Regions from separate parts of the Rhizobium sp. ZW T2_16 genome, predicted to be linked through region 1. Evidence: riboswitches for the same ligand, from Rfam matches in the RefSeq annotation. Region 1 holds a riboswitch; each other region holds the start of a gene.

Region 1 (3,273 bases):
ATCCCGTGCGCCGGCTTCATAGAGCGCGGTACCGCAATCCTCAAGCCCGAGACCATAGGCATCCGCCTTGACGACTGCGGCGGTTGAAGCCTTTCCACAGCGGCGCGCCATTTCCTTCCAGTTGTCGACAAGTGCGCCGAGATCGACCGTCAATCTCACGGGCGCGATATCGAAATCATCCGGATAGGTTTCGTCGCTGTCAAAATCGGTCTGTTCTGTCATGGCGGTCTCAATTGAATATGCTTTTGAAAGGCGGAGTGGCCGATCCTAACCTTTTTGCCGGCTGGAAAAAGGCCGCGGGTGAAGAATAAGGTTCTCCGTACAGGCTTTTGACACCACAATAATAGTGCAGCAATCCTAGGGTCGGTGTCCGGCTGCGACAGCCGGACGGCTTCATATCCTGTGGACAGAAGCGTAGCTTAGATGCTGTATTCGAACAGCATCTGAAGGCGCTCCATGGCTGTACCCGGTTCCAGGCAGGAACTTCTTGCGGCGATCTCCACGACCTTCAACAGGCTTTGGGACGATCTTGCCAGCGTTCCGAAGGTCCGGGCGAGAGAGGCATCCATGCAGGGCCACATGGCAGGCTCGATGATGAGCCCGGCGGATCTCGTCGCATACCTCATCGGCTGGAACGAACTGGTGCTGAAATGGCTCGATCGGGATGACCGGGGTGAAGCGGTCGATTTTCCGGAGATGGGGTTCAAGTGGAACGAACTGGGGCCGCTTGCCCAAAAATTCTATGCAGACCATGACGCACTGGACTGGCCCGAGCGGTTGGAACGACTGAGGACGGTGAAAGAGCAACTGGTCTCGACAATCAGCAACCGGTCAGATGACGAGCTTTACGGCAAAGGCTGGTACGGCAAGTGGACCAAGGGGCGCATGATCCAGTTCAACACCGCGTCGCCCTATGCCAATGCAAGAGCGCGCATTCGCAAATGGCTGAAGGCCCAGGAGTGCGCGTAGCAACGCCGATGACCCATTCTTGCTGCATGCGACCCTATGACAGCGGTAGATTGGTGCGATTTCGGCTGCGGTTGTTTGCTGCCTCTGCGGGAAATTGCTACCCCATTCCCGCACATGGTGCGGCCGACATCCGTTGACCGCATGGGAACAAGGGCAGCATCTGTTGAACCCGACCGCCCCCGCGACTGTGAGCGGCGAGCTTTGCGAAACACCACTGTGGCCTCGCGCCATGGGAAGGTTCGACAAGGCATCGACCCGCGAGTCAGGAGACCGACCGTGTGTATCTTATCAATCAACGACCGTCGGGTGTGACGGACAGGAGCACATATGCATATCGAACCGGGCCTCGTAGACGGGGCCAAAATCATTCTGAGCTACGCCACTGCAGCAGGGGCGGGACTTTTCACGTTGAAGTTGGCGCGAGACACGATCCGGCAACAGGGTCTCGCATCATTGGCCGCGCGTACGGCCATCACCGCTGTAGCAGTCTTTTCCTTCTTCGAACTTCTGCCGCATTATGCGGTCGGCGTGTCCGAGGTGCATTTCATTCTCGGATCGACATTGTTCCTGCTGTTCGGCGCAGCACCGGCGGCAATCGGGCTGGCGCTTGGTCTGGCGATACAGGGACTGTTCTTTGCGCCGGCCGACCTGCCGCAGTTTGGAATGAACGTCACGACGCTGCTGGTGCCGTTGTTTGCGGTGAAAGCGCTGGCGGATCGTATCATTTCGCCAGGCACGGCCTATGTCGATCTCACCTATAGGCAGGCGCTCCAGCTATCGACCGCCTATCAGGCCGGTGTCGTCGCCTGGGTGGCTTTCTGGGCCTTTTATGGTGCCGGTTTCGCAAGCGAAAATCTTGTGGCGATCGGCACGTTCGGTATTGCCTATATGTCGATCGTGCTGATCGAGCCGCTGGCGGACCTGGCCGTACTTGCCATCGCCAAGACCCTGAATGCTCTGAACGGTTCAGGCTTCGTTACGCGACGGCTTTACAACGCGGCCTGAGTTAGCCCGCGACTCTCAGCCTCGCCGGTGTACTGCCGGCGAGGCTGTTCGATCACGGTTCTTCGTATTGCGTGAAGCTCGGCTCGGCGAGGTCCGCAAAGCGCGTGAATTCGGACTGGAAGGCGAGCTTGACCGTGCCAGTCGGTCCGTGACGCTGCTTGGCGATGATGACGTCGGCCGTACCCTTGACGCGCTCCATATGTGCTTCCCATTCCGGGTATTTCGGATCGGCCAAGTCGCGGGGCTCCATGTTCTTTACATAATATTCCTCACGGAACACGAAGAGCACGACGTCGGCATCCTGCTCGATCGAGCCTGATTCGCGAAGGTCGGAAAGCTGCGGGCGTTTGTCTTCACGGCTTTCGACACCGCGCGATAGCTGTGACAGCGCGATGATCGGCACGTTGAGTTCCTTGCCGAGCGCCTTCAGACCCGTGGTGATCTGGGTGATTTCCTGCACGCGGTTTTCACCCGACTTGCCCGAACCGGTCATCAGCTGGATATAGTCGACCACCAGGCAATCGAGGCCGCGCTGGCGCTTCAGGCGGCGGGCGCGCGCCGATAGCTGGGCGATCGAGATACCACCGGTCTGGTCGATAAACAGCGGCACCTTCTGCATCATTTGGCTACAGGCGACCAGCTTTTCGAAATCGGCCTCGGTAATGTCACCGCGACGGATCTTTGACGACGAAACTTCCGTCTGCTCGGAGATGATACGGGTGGCCAGCTGTTCGGACGACATTTCGAGCGAGTAAAAGCCGACGACGCCGCCATTCTTGGCCTTGAACGAGCCATCGGGGGCGATTTCCTGCTCGTAAGCCGCGGCGATGTTGTAGGCGATATTGGTGGCAAGCGAGGTCTTGCCCATACCGGGGCGTCCTGCGAGCACGATCAAGTCGGAGCGCTGCAAGCCGCCCATCTTGCCGTCGAGCGACATGATGCCGGTTGAGATACCAGAGAGCTGGCCGTCACGCTCGAAAGCCTGGCCCGCCATGTCGATGGCGATCGCAACAGCATCGTTGAACGACTGGAAGCCGCCGTCGTAACGGCCGGTTTCCGCCAGTTCGAAAAGGCGGCGTTCGGTATCCTCGATCTGGCTTTGCGGCGGCATGTCGAGCGGCGCATCATAGGCGATGTTGACGACATCTTCGCCAATGGTGATCAGCGCCCGGCGAAGCGCCAGGTCGTAGATCGCCCGACCGTAGTCTTCCGCATTGATGATAGAGACGGCATCGGCGGCAAGACGTGCGAGATACTGCGCAACAGTCAGGTCACCCACCTTGTCATCGGCCGGAAGAA
Region 2 (3,273 bases), 460 kb from region 1:
GCGACACACCGACCGGGATCGCCCGTTTCGACGCCAAGCCGCGGATCGAGGCGCATATCCGTTGGCTGCCGGTCACCGCAACCATAATCAGACCGATGATATTCATGGATATGCTGATCAACCCGGCATTCGGCCTTTCAGAAGGCCGGTACACATTCTTCCTCAGGCCGGACCAGTCGATGCAACTGATTGCCGTGGAAGACATCGGGAAATTCGTCGCCGCGATCTTTGCCGATGGCATACGGTTCAGCGGACGGACGATTAAGATCGCGAGCGATACGGTTACAGGGCGCCAGCTGGGGGAAATCTTCAGCGAAGCCGCCGGTCGTCCGGTCATCTATTCCCGCTTTGCCGATGAAGTCCTTGCCGCCAATAGCGATCTTGGTCAGCTTGCGGCGATCCTGGATAACGGCCCGCTGGCGGATCACGTGGACCTTGCTGCGATGCGCGAGATCAATCCCGAGATCATTTCCTTTCGGGCCTGGCTTGCGACCCAAAGACACCAAGCCTTCGACGCCTTAATCGGGAGTGATCGTACGTCCCACTCAGCGTAAAAACAGGCTCCTCCGCAAACTGACGGCACATTGCGGAGGAGCGCTCAGTATCACGCCACCGCGTAAAGCGTGCTGTCCTTGCCCTGCAGGCGATCGATCATGAAGTTCGAATACCACTCAACGAACTGCATCACACCACCTTCATGCGCCTCGGAATAAGGGCCGGGTTCATAGGCGGGAGAGCGGATGCCGAAGGCGTTTTCCTCGACGATCTGCCTGTCCTGGTCGTTGGTCATGTTCCAGACATGGGTCAGCTGCTCGACATCGTAATCGACGCCTTCCACCGCATCCTTGTGGACCAGCCATGTGGTGGTGACCGCCGTCTCTTCCGGCCCGATGGGGATGACTCGGAAAGAGATCGCGTGGTCGACCAGCATATGGTTCCAGGTGGTCGGGTAATGGAACAGAAGCATCGTGCCGATATGGGAAATCGTCACGTCGTCGGAGAGCGACCGTTGAACTGCGGGACGGCCGTTCATCGTGTAGCTTTCGGCATCCTCGATCAGCGGCATGCGCGCCACGCGGAACTGGCCGTCCGGCGACATGTTGAACGTGCTCGGCAGGCCGGCCGCTTCACAGCGGCTCCAGTGTTCGGAAATGAACGGATCGTCGCCGGCGCCCTGCACACCGGTCGCAGTCGGCGCTTCCGGGTAGGTGCGGCAGAGTTCCGGATGGTTACCGGCGCAGTGATAACACTCGCGATTGTTTTCCCAGACGAGCTTCCAGTTGCCCTTTTCGATGATCGTGTTCTGGGCAGCAACCTTCGTTTCGGGCAGGCGATGCGGCGCCATGTAAGGCTCGACCGTTGCGCGAACCGGAGCAAAATCCGGGGCTTCCTTTGCGAGGCAGATAAAGATGTAGCCAGCAACCACCTGGCAGTGGACGGGTTTCAATCCAAACTGCTTCTTGTCGAAATTCTCGCCCATATGACGGGCCGACATCAGCGAGCCGTCATGCTGGTAGGTCCACTGGTGATAGGGACAGACGAGGCGGGTCGCAGAACCCGTTTCCTTGGTGCAGACGCGGTGGCCGCGATGGCGGCAGGTATTGTGATAGGCGCGGATATCGCCCTCGCGCGTGCGGATGACGAGAACCGGATAGTCGCCAACCTGCAGGGTAAAATACATGCCCGCCTTGTTGATCTGGCAATCGTGGCCGGCAAACAGCCAGTCGCGATACCAGATCATCTCGAGATCGAGCTTGTAATAATCGGGATCGATATAAAAGGGCTGTTCCAGGCTGAAACCTTCGCGGCGGTTCTTCAGCTGCCGCAGAACCTGATTGTGAATGTCCATATGCTTCCTCGCAATACAAGCAAGCTTCAGGGCATGGACAAGCCGGCAACAATCAATGCAGCCAATTCCCGTCCCGTGCGCCCTCCGCGACCGGTGTCATCAAGCTCAGGCTGGTTTCCGGGCTGAGGAGTTGTCCCAAAAGGACTGCATGGCACCTTCCCGGTCGGCCGTTCGGCTCTGTCCCAGTGGCCGGGGTCGCCCCCTACCATGCCTTCAACTCCACCACCGTTGCGGGGGCAGCGCCGGATAGATCTCTGCGACCCGCCGGCTTCCCAATTCTCCGCCTCCCCTAGCGAGGCGGCACCTTGAGCTTTGTCATATTTAAGCGGGACGCCGGCCTGTCGCATAGACGACATTGCGACATCGGCCACTGCATTGGCGACGATCGCGCAATAGCATCCGATTGCGGGAGAAACCGACTGTTAAGGTCTTGCTAATAGTGTTCTTGAAAATTCATTGGGAAGAGCCGCCACCATGCCAGGACAGCTCCGTTATTACGAAGTCAACAGGCCCAGGCCCTTGATGATGCCGCCAAGCAGCGGCAATGCCCATACGGAATTCCTGCGAACCGGCAGAATTCCACGCTCCCGCCCTGTCTGGGTTCCCGACGAACGTCGCTATCTCACCCATGACGAAGTGGCTGAAAAGACAGGCAAGAAGCTCGAAACGGCCGGCGAAACCACGCATAAGCGGCTGAACAGCTTTCACCGGTCTATCCACCTGCCGAAGATCATCTTTCACCGCACGTTGGAGGGTAGCCCGCATCTGGGCTATTGCCATGTGACCGCAGCACGTACCTTCTTTTCGCAGGATGCGATGGTCAGCTGGTCATTCTACATCGCCAACTTCTCTTCCGAGATCGGCGGCGACGAGGTGTTTTTCGCCCGAATCAATCCACGGAATTCCCGCATGTATTTCGCCGTCGCGGTGGAAGGCGAAGCAGGCGAACAGGCGCGGATCGACCGGACATGGCGCAAGAACGGGCTTCTGTTCCAGACCAACAGCCCGCGCGAGGCGATGCGCAACGTTCTGATGCTCGGCGCGCCCAGTGCCGCAGTGCGCGAAATCATCAAAAGGCTTTAAAGCACGGGCACTCCGCTGTATTGACAGCGGCATGACAGCCGAAATCATAAACATCACCCATGAGCCCCAGCGCGCCATCAGCGAGGCAAGCCGCGTGCTCAATGACGGTTTTCCCGTCGCCATTCCGACCGAAACGGTCTACGGCCTTGCCGCGGATGCGACGCGCGCCGATGCGATCTCGCACATCTACGAGACCAAGGGGCGTCCGCAGTTCAATCCGCTCATCTGCCATGTCTGCGATATCGAGATGGCCGAGCGGTACGCGGTGTTCGATCCGGCGTCGAGAAAGTTGGCCGAAACCTTCTGGCCCGGTCCGCTGACCATTGTCCTGCCGCTCAGGA
Region 3 (3,273 bases), on a different contig from region 1:
GCAAGCTTCCCGCATGCTCGACATGCCAGGTTGATCCCCGCAGAGCCATGCGACAGGTGAGACATGACATTTTCCAAGCCGCAGATGCTGACATCGCTGATGCTTGCCTCGCTGCTTGCGCCTCAGGCGGCCTTTTCGCGCGATGTCGAGGTCTGCGCCAATCTCTATCGCCGCCTCAACAGCACCCCGCAGATCATCGGCACGAGCAGCAATGTGCGTCGCTACGCTCAGGATCTGAGCGCGCTCAACGCGGATATCCGGCAACTCAGGATCGACATGCGCAGGCAAGGTTGCGGCAGCGGCAGCATCGTGACGCTGGGCGCGCCATCCGAAGGCGATGATGAATGCGGTTACATGCAGGACACGCTGCAACGGCTGGAAGATGAGCGCGCGGCAATCACCGAACAACGCAACAATACCCGCTCGCTACTGCAGCCATCGGAAGAGCGCGTCGCGATCTTGTCGGCGATCCGCTCCAACAATTGCACGCCCACTGACCTCGATACCCAGACGGAACTTGACGATAAAGAACGCCTGCGGATCCGGGGGCTGGCACTGCCAAGGCCGGGAGAGGAGACGCAGACTGGGCCAAAGGTGGACGATCCGAATTCCAGCATCACCCATCTCGGCAGCGCCTCACCTGCGCCAGCGAGAGAAGCACCCGTCCAGTTCCCGCCGGATCGTCCCTATGATCCCGGCAAAAAGATTCGCTCCGTCGGGCCGCAGTTCTTCCCCGAAGAAGACATCGACCTCGCCAATCCGAAATCCAGCGGCCCCCAGCAGCTGCAGCCTTGATTATTTCTGGCCCCAACCGTCCTGAAAGACGAGCTCTTCCAGAGGCAGACGCTGGCGCCAGCCCTTTATCGCCAGTTCGGGTTCTCCATACAACTGATCGACATAACCGAGGCACAACCAGGCTACGATCTCGACGCGGTTTGGAATGCCGAGGAGCGCTCGAACATCTTCATCATGAAAGATACTGACCCAGCCGACGCCGATCCCTTCCGCGCGGGCTGCGAGCCAGAGGTTCTGGATGGCACAGACGGTCGAATAGCTGTCCATGCGGCTGTTGTGTGTGCGCCCCAGAACCACCGGACCGGCACGATCCGGATCGCTGGTGACGCAGATCGACAGCGGCGCCTTTCTGATGCCTTCGAGCTTAAGGCTCCTGTAGGTGCTGCGCTTCTCCTCAGGAAACATCGCCTCGGCTTCTTCATTGGCGCGCGAAAACGCCTCCCAGGCGGACTGGCGAACCGCCTCGTCACGGATAAGGATAAAGTTCCACGGCTGCATGAAACCAACCGACGGGGCGGCATGGGCGGCATCCAGTAGTCTGCGCAGCACATCATCCGGGATCGTATCGGAGAGAAACTGGTCGCGCACGTCGCGGCGCGTTTCGATGGCGCGGTAAACGGCGGCACGCTCGTCATCGGTAAAAGCTTCGGCGGCCACGAGGCCATTGTTCAAATCATCAGGTCGCATCGTCTTTCCCCAACAACGCCTGCGGATTGCTTCCGCCGTCACGGCGTGGCGCAATCCACTCAACCTGCCCGCCGTCCGCGCGGATCGGTCCATCTCGCCAGGCCGGTATTCTGACTGGGCTTCATCCGCTCATCGCCGCCTTCCCGGAGAAATCCAGTGGCATGAATACGATAAGCGTCAGCCTCACAGCGTTGGGCACGTGCCGGAATTTCACCGGCTTCCCGATTCTCCCATCAACGATGGGCACCTGACGGAGGCTCTTATGCTGACTGAACCCGGCCGAAGCAAGGCCGTTCACGCCGCAGGGAAATAACGCACATAGGCAAATTCGTCACCATCCGGTGACCAGTTGGGCGAGTTCATCGTGCCCTGCCCGCCAAAAAGCTCGAACAACGTTTCGACATAGCCGCCATCGGCATCCATAAGCCGAACGCGAACATTCTGATCACGCGGATGATCGAAGATTTCGGCGTCATAGGATACGAAAACGACCTTATCACCCTTGGGTGACGGATGCGGAAACCAGTCTCCATAGCTACTGTCGGTGATGCGTTCGGCAGCGCCGCCGGTCGCCGGAACACGCCAGATCTGCATCAGCCCTGAGCGGCTTGAGTTAAAATAGATCCAACGACCGTCCGGCGAATAATCCGGCCCGTCATTGCGGCCCTCGCCGAAGGTCAGCCGTGTCTCGTTTTTCCCGTCGATACCGATCGTATAGATATCGAAGACCTGATCACGGATACCGCAATAAGCGAACGTCTTTCCGTCCGGCGACCAGCCATGCCAGTAGGATGGCAGGTTTTCTGTGACGAGTTTCGGCGTACCGCCTCTGGCCGGCAGGACATAGATCGCCGACCTACCGAACTCGACCTTGTCGGAGATCGCAATCAGCGCGCCGTCCGGCGAGATGCCATGGTCGTTGTTGCAGAGTGTCGCGAAGTCCGTATCGACCCGGATAGGACCGAAATCACCATTCGGAGACAAACGGTAGATCAGGCCATCTGCATTAAGCATCAGATAGTCGCCATCCGGCGACCAGTTGGGCGCTTCGAACAACTCTTCCGTCTGCCAGACAACCCGGCTCTGGCGGGTTCGGACATTGTAGATCTCGATGGAGCTTCGCAGTGCCAAGGGCGCCTCCCTCTCAACGATCCCGGAAACGGTTGGTGATCGGGTAACGGCGATCGCGGCCAAAATTCTTCTTGGTGATCTTCACGCCCGGAGCCGACTGACGCCGCTTATACTCAGCGAGATAGAGCAGATGCTCGATACGATGAACGGTTGCGACGTCATGGCCGCGGGCGACGATGTCTTCGGTGCCCATTTCCATTTCGACGAGGCATTCGAGGATATCGTCCAGAACCGGATAGGGCGGCAGCGAATCCTGGTCCTTCTGATCCGGCCGAAGCTCGGCGGAAGGCGCCTTGGAAATGATGTTTTTCGGGATCACCTCGCCGGACGGGCCGAGAGCGCCTGCCGGCACATTTTCATTGCGCCATTCGGCCAGCGCATAGACCTGCATCTTGTAGAGGTCCTTGATCGGGTTGAAGCCGCCGTTCATGTCGCCATAAAGCGTCGCGTAGCCGACCGACATTTCCGACTTGTTGCCGGTCGTCACAACCATCGAGCCGAACTTGTTGGAGATCGCCATCAGGATAGTGCCGCGCGTACGGCTCTGCAGGTTCTCTTCGGTAATGCCCTGGTCGGTGCCTTCGAACATGTCGGACAACGATGCCAGGAACCCTTCGACCGGATCGGAAATCGGCACGATATCGTAGCGGCAGCCGAGCG

The links. Region 1 has a riboswitch for cobalamin ahead of ACI3K0_RS08590 (energy-coupling factor ABC transporter permease). Riboswitches for the same ligand answer to the same signal wherever they lie in the genome.
Region 2: linked by a shared signal. The riboswitch ahead of ACI3K0_RS06245 (aromatic ring-hydroxylating dioxygenase subunit alpha) and the one ahead of ACI3K0_RS08590 (energy-coupling factor ABC transporter permease) in region 1 are both predicted to bind cobalamin.
Region 3: linked by a shared signal. The riboswitch ahead of bluB (5,6-dimethylbenzimidazole synthase) and the one ahead of ACI3K0_RS08590 (energy-coupling factor ABC transporter permease) in region 1 are both predicted to bind cobalamin.

What each region holds. Positions count from the first base shown of each region.
Region 1 is NZ_JBJDRG010000002.1:613,192-616,464, forward strand. It holds gene alr (alanine racemase) at 1-222, opposite strand, end outside; gene ACI3K0_RS08585 (ClbS/DfsB family four-helix bundle protein) at 457-969, shown strand; cobalamin riboswitch at 1,068-1,263, shown strand; gene ACI3K0_RS08590 (energy-coupling factor ABC transporter permease) at 1,297-1,974, shown strand; gene ACI3K0_RS08595 (replicative DNA helicase) at 2,027-3,273, opposite strand, start outside.
Region 2 is NZ_JBJDRG010000002.1:152,690-155,962, reverse strand. It holds gene ACI3K0_RS06250 (NmrA/HSCARG family protein) at 1-554, shown strand, start outside; gene ACI3K0_RS06245 (aromatic ring-hydroxylating dioxygenase subunit alpha) at 605-1,849, opposite strand; cobalamin riboswitch at 1,940-2,172, opposite strand; gene ACI3K0_RS06240 (DUF6656 family protein) at 2,372-2,932, shown strand; gene ACI3K0_RS06235 (L-threonylcarbamoyladenylate synthase) at 2,964-3,273, shown strand, end outside.
Region 3 is NZ_JBJDRG010000001.1:60,034-63,306, forward strand. It holds gene ACI3K0_RS00260 (hypothetical protein) at 64-795, shown strand; gene bluB (5,6-dimethylbenzimidazole synthase) at 796-1,482, opposite strand; cobalamin riboswitch at 1,565-1,748, opposite strand; gene ACI3K0_RS00270 (hypothetical protein) at 1,777-2,607, opposite strand; gene ACI3K0_RS00275 (NAD+ synthase) at 2,627-3,273, opposite strand, start outside.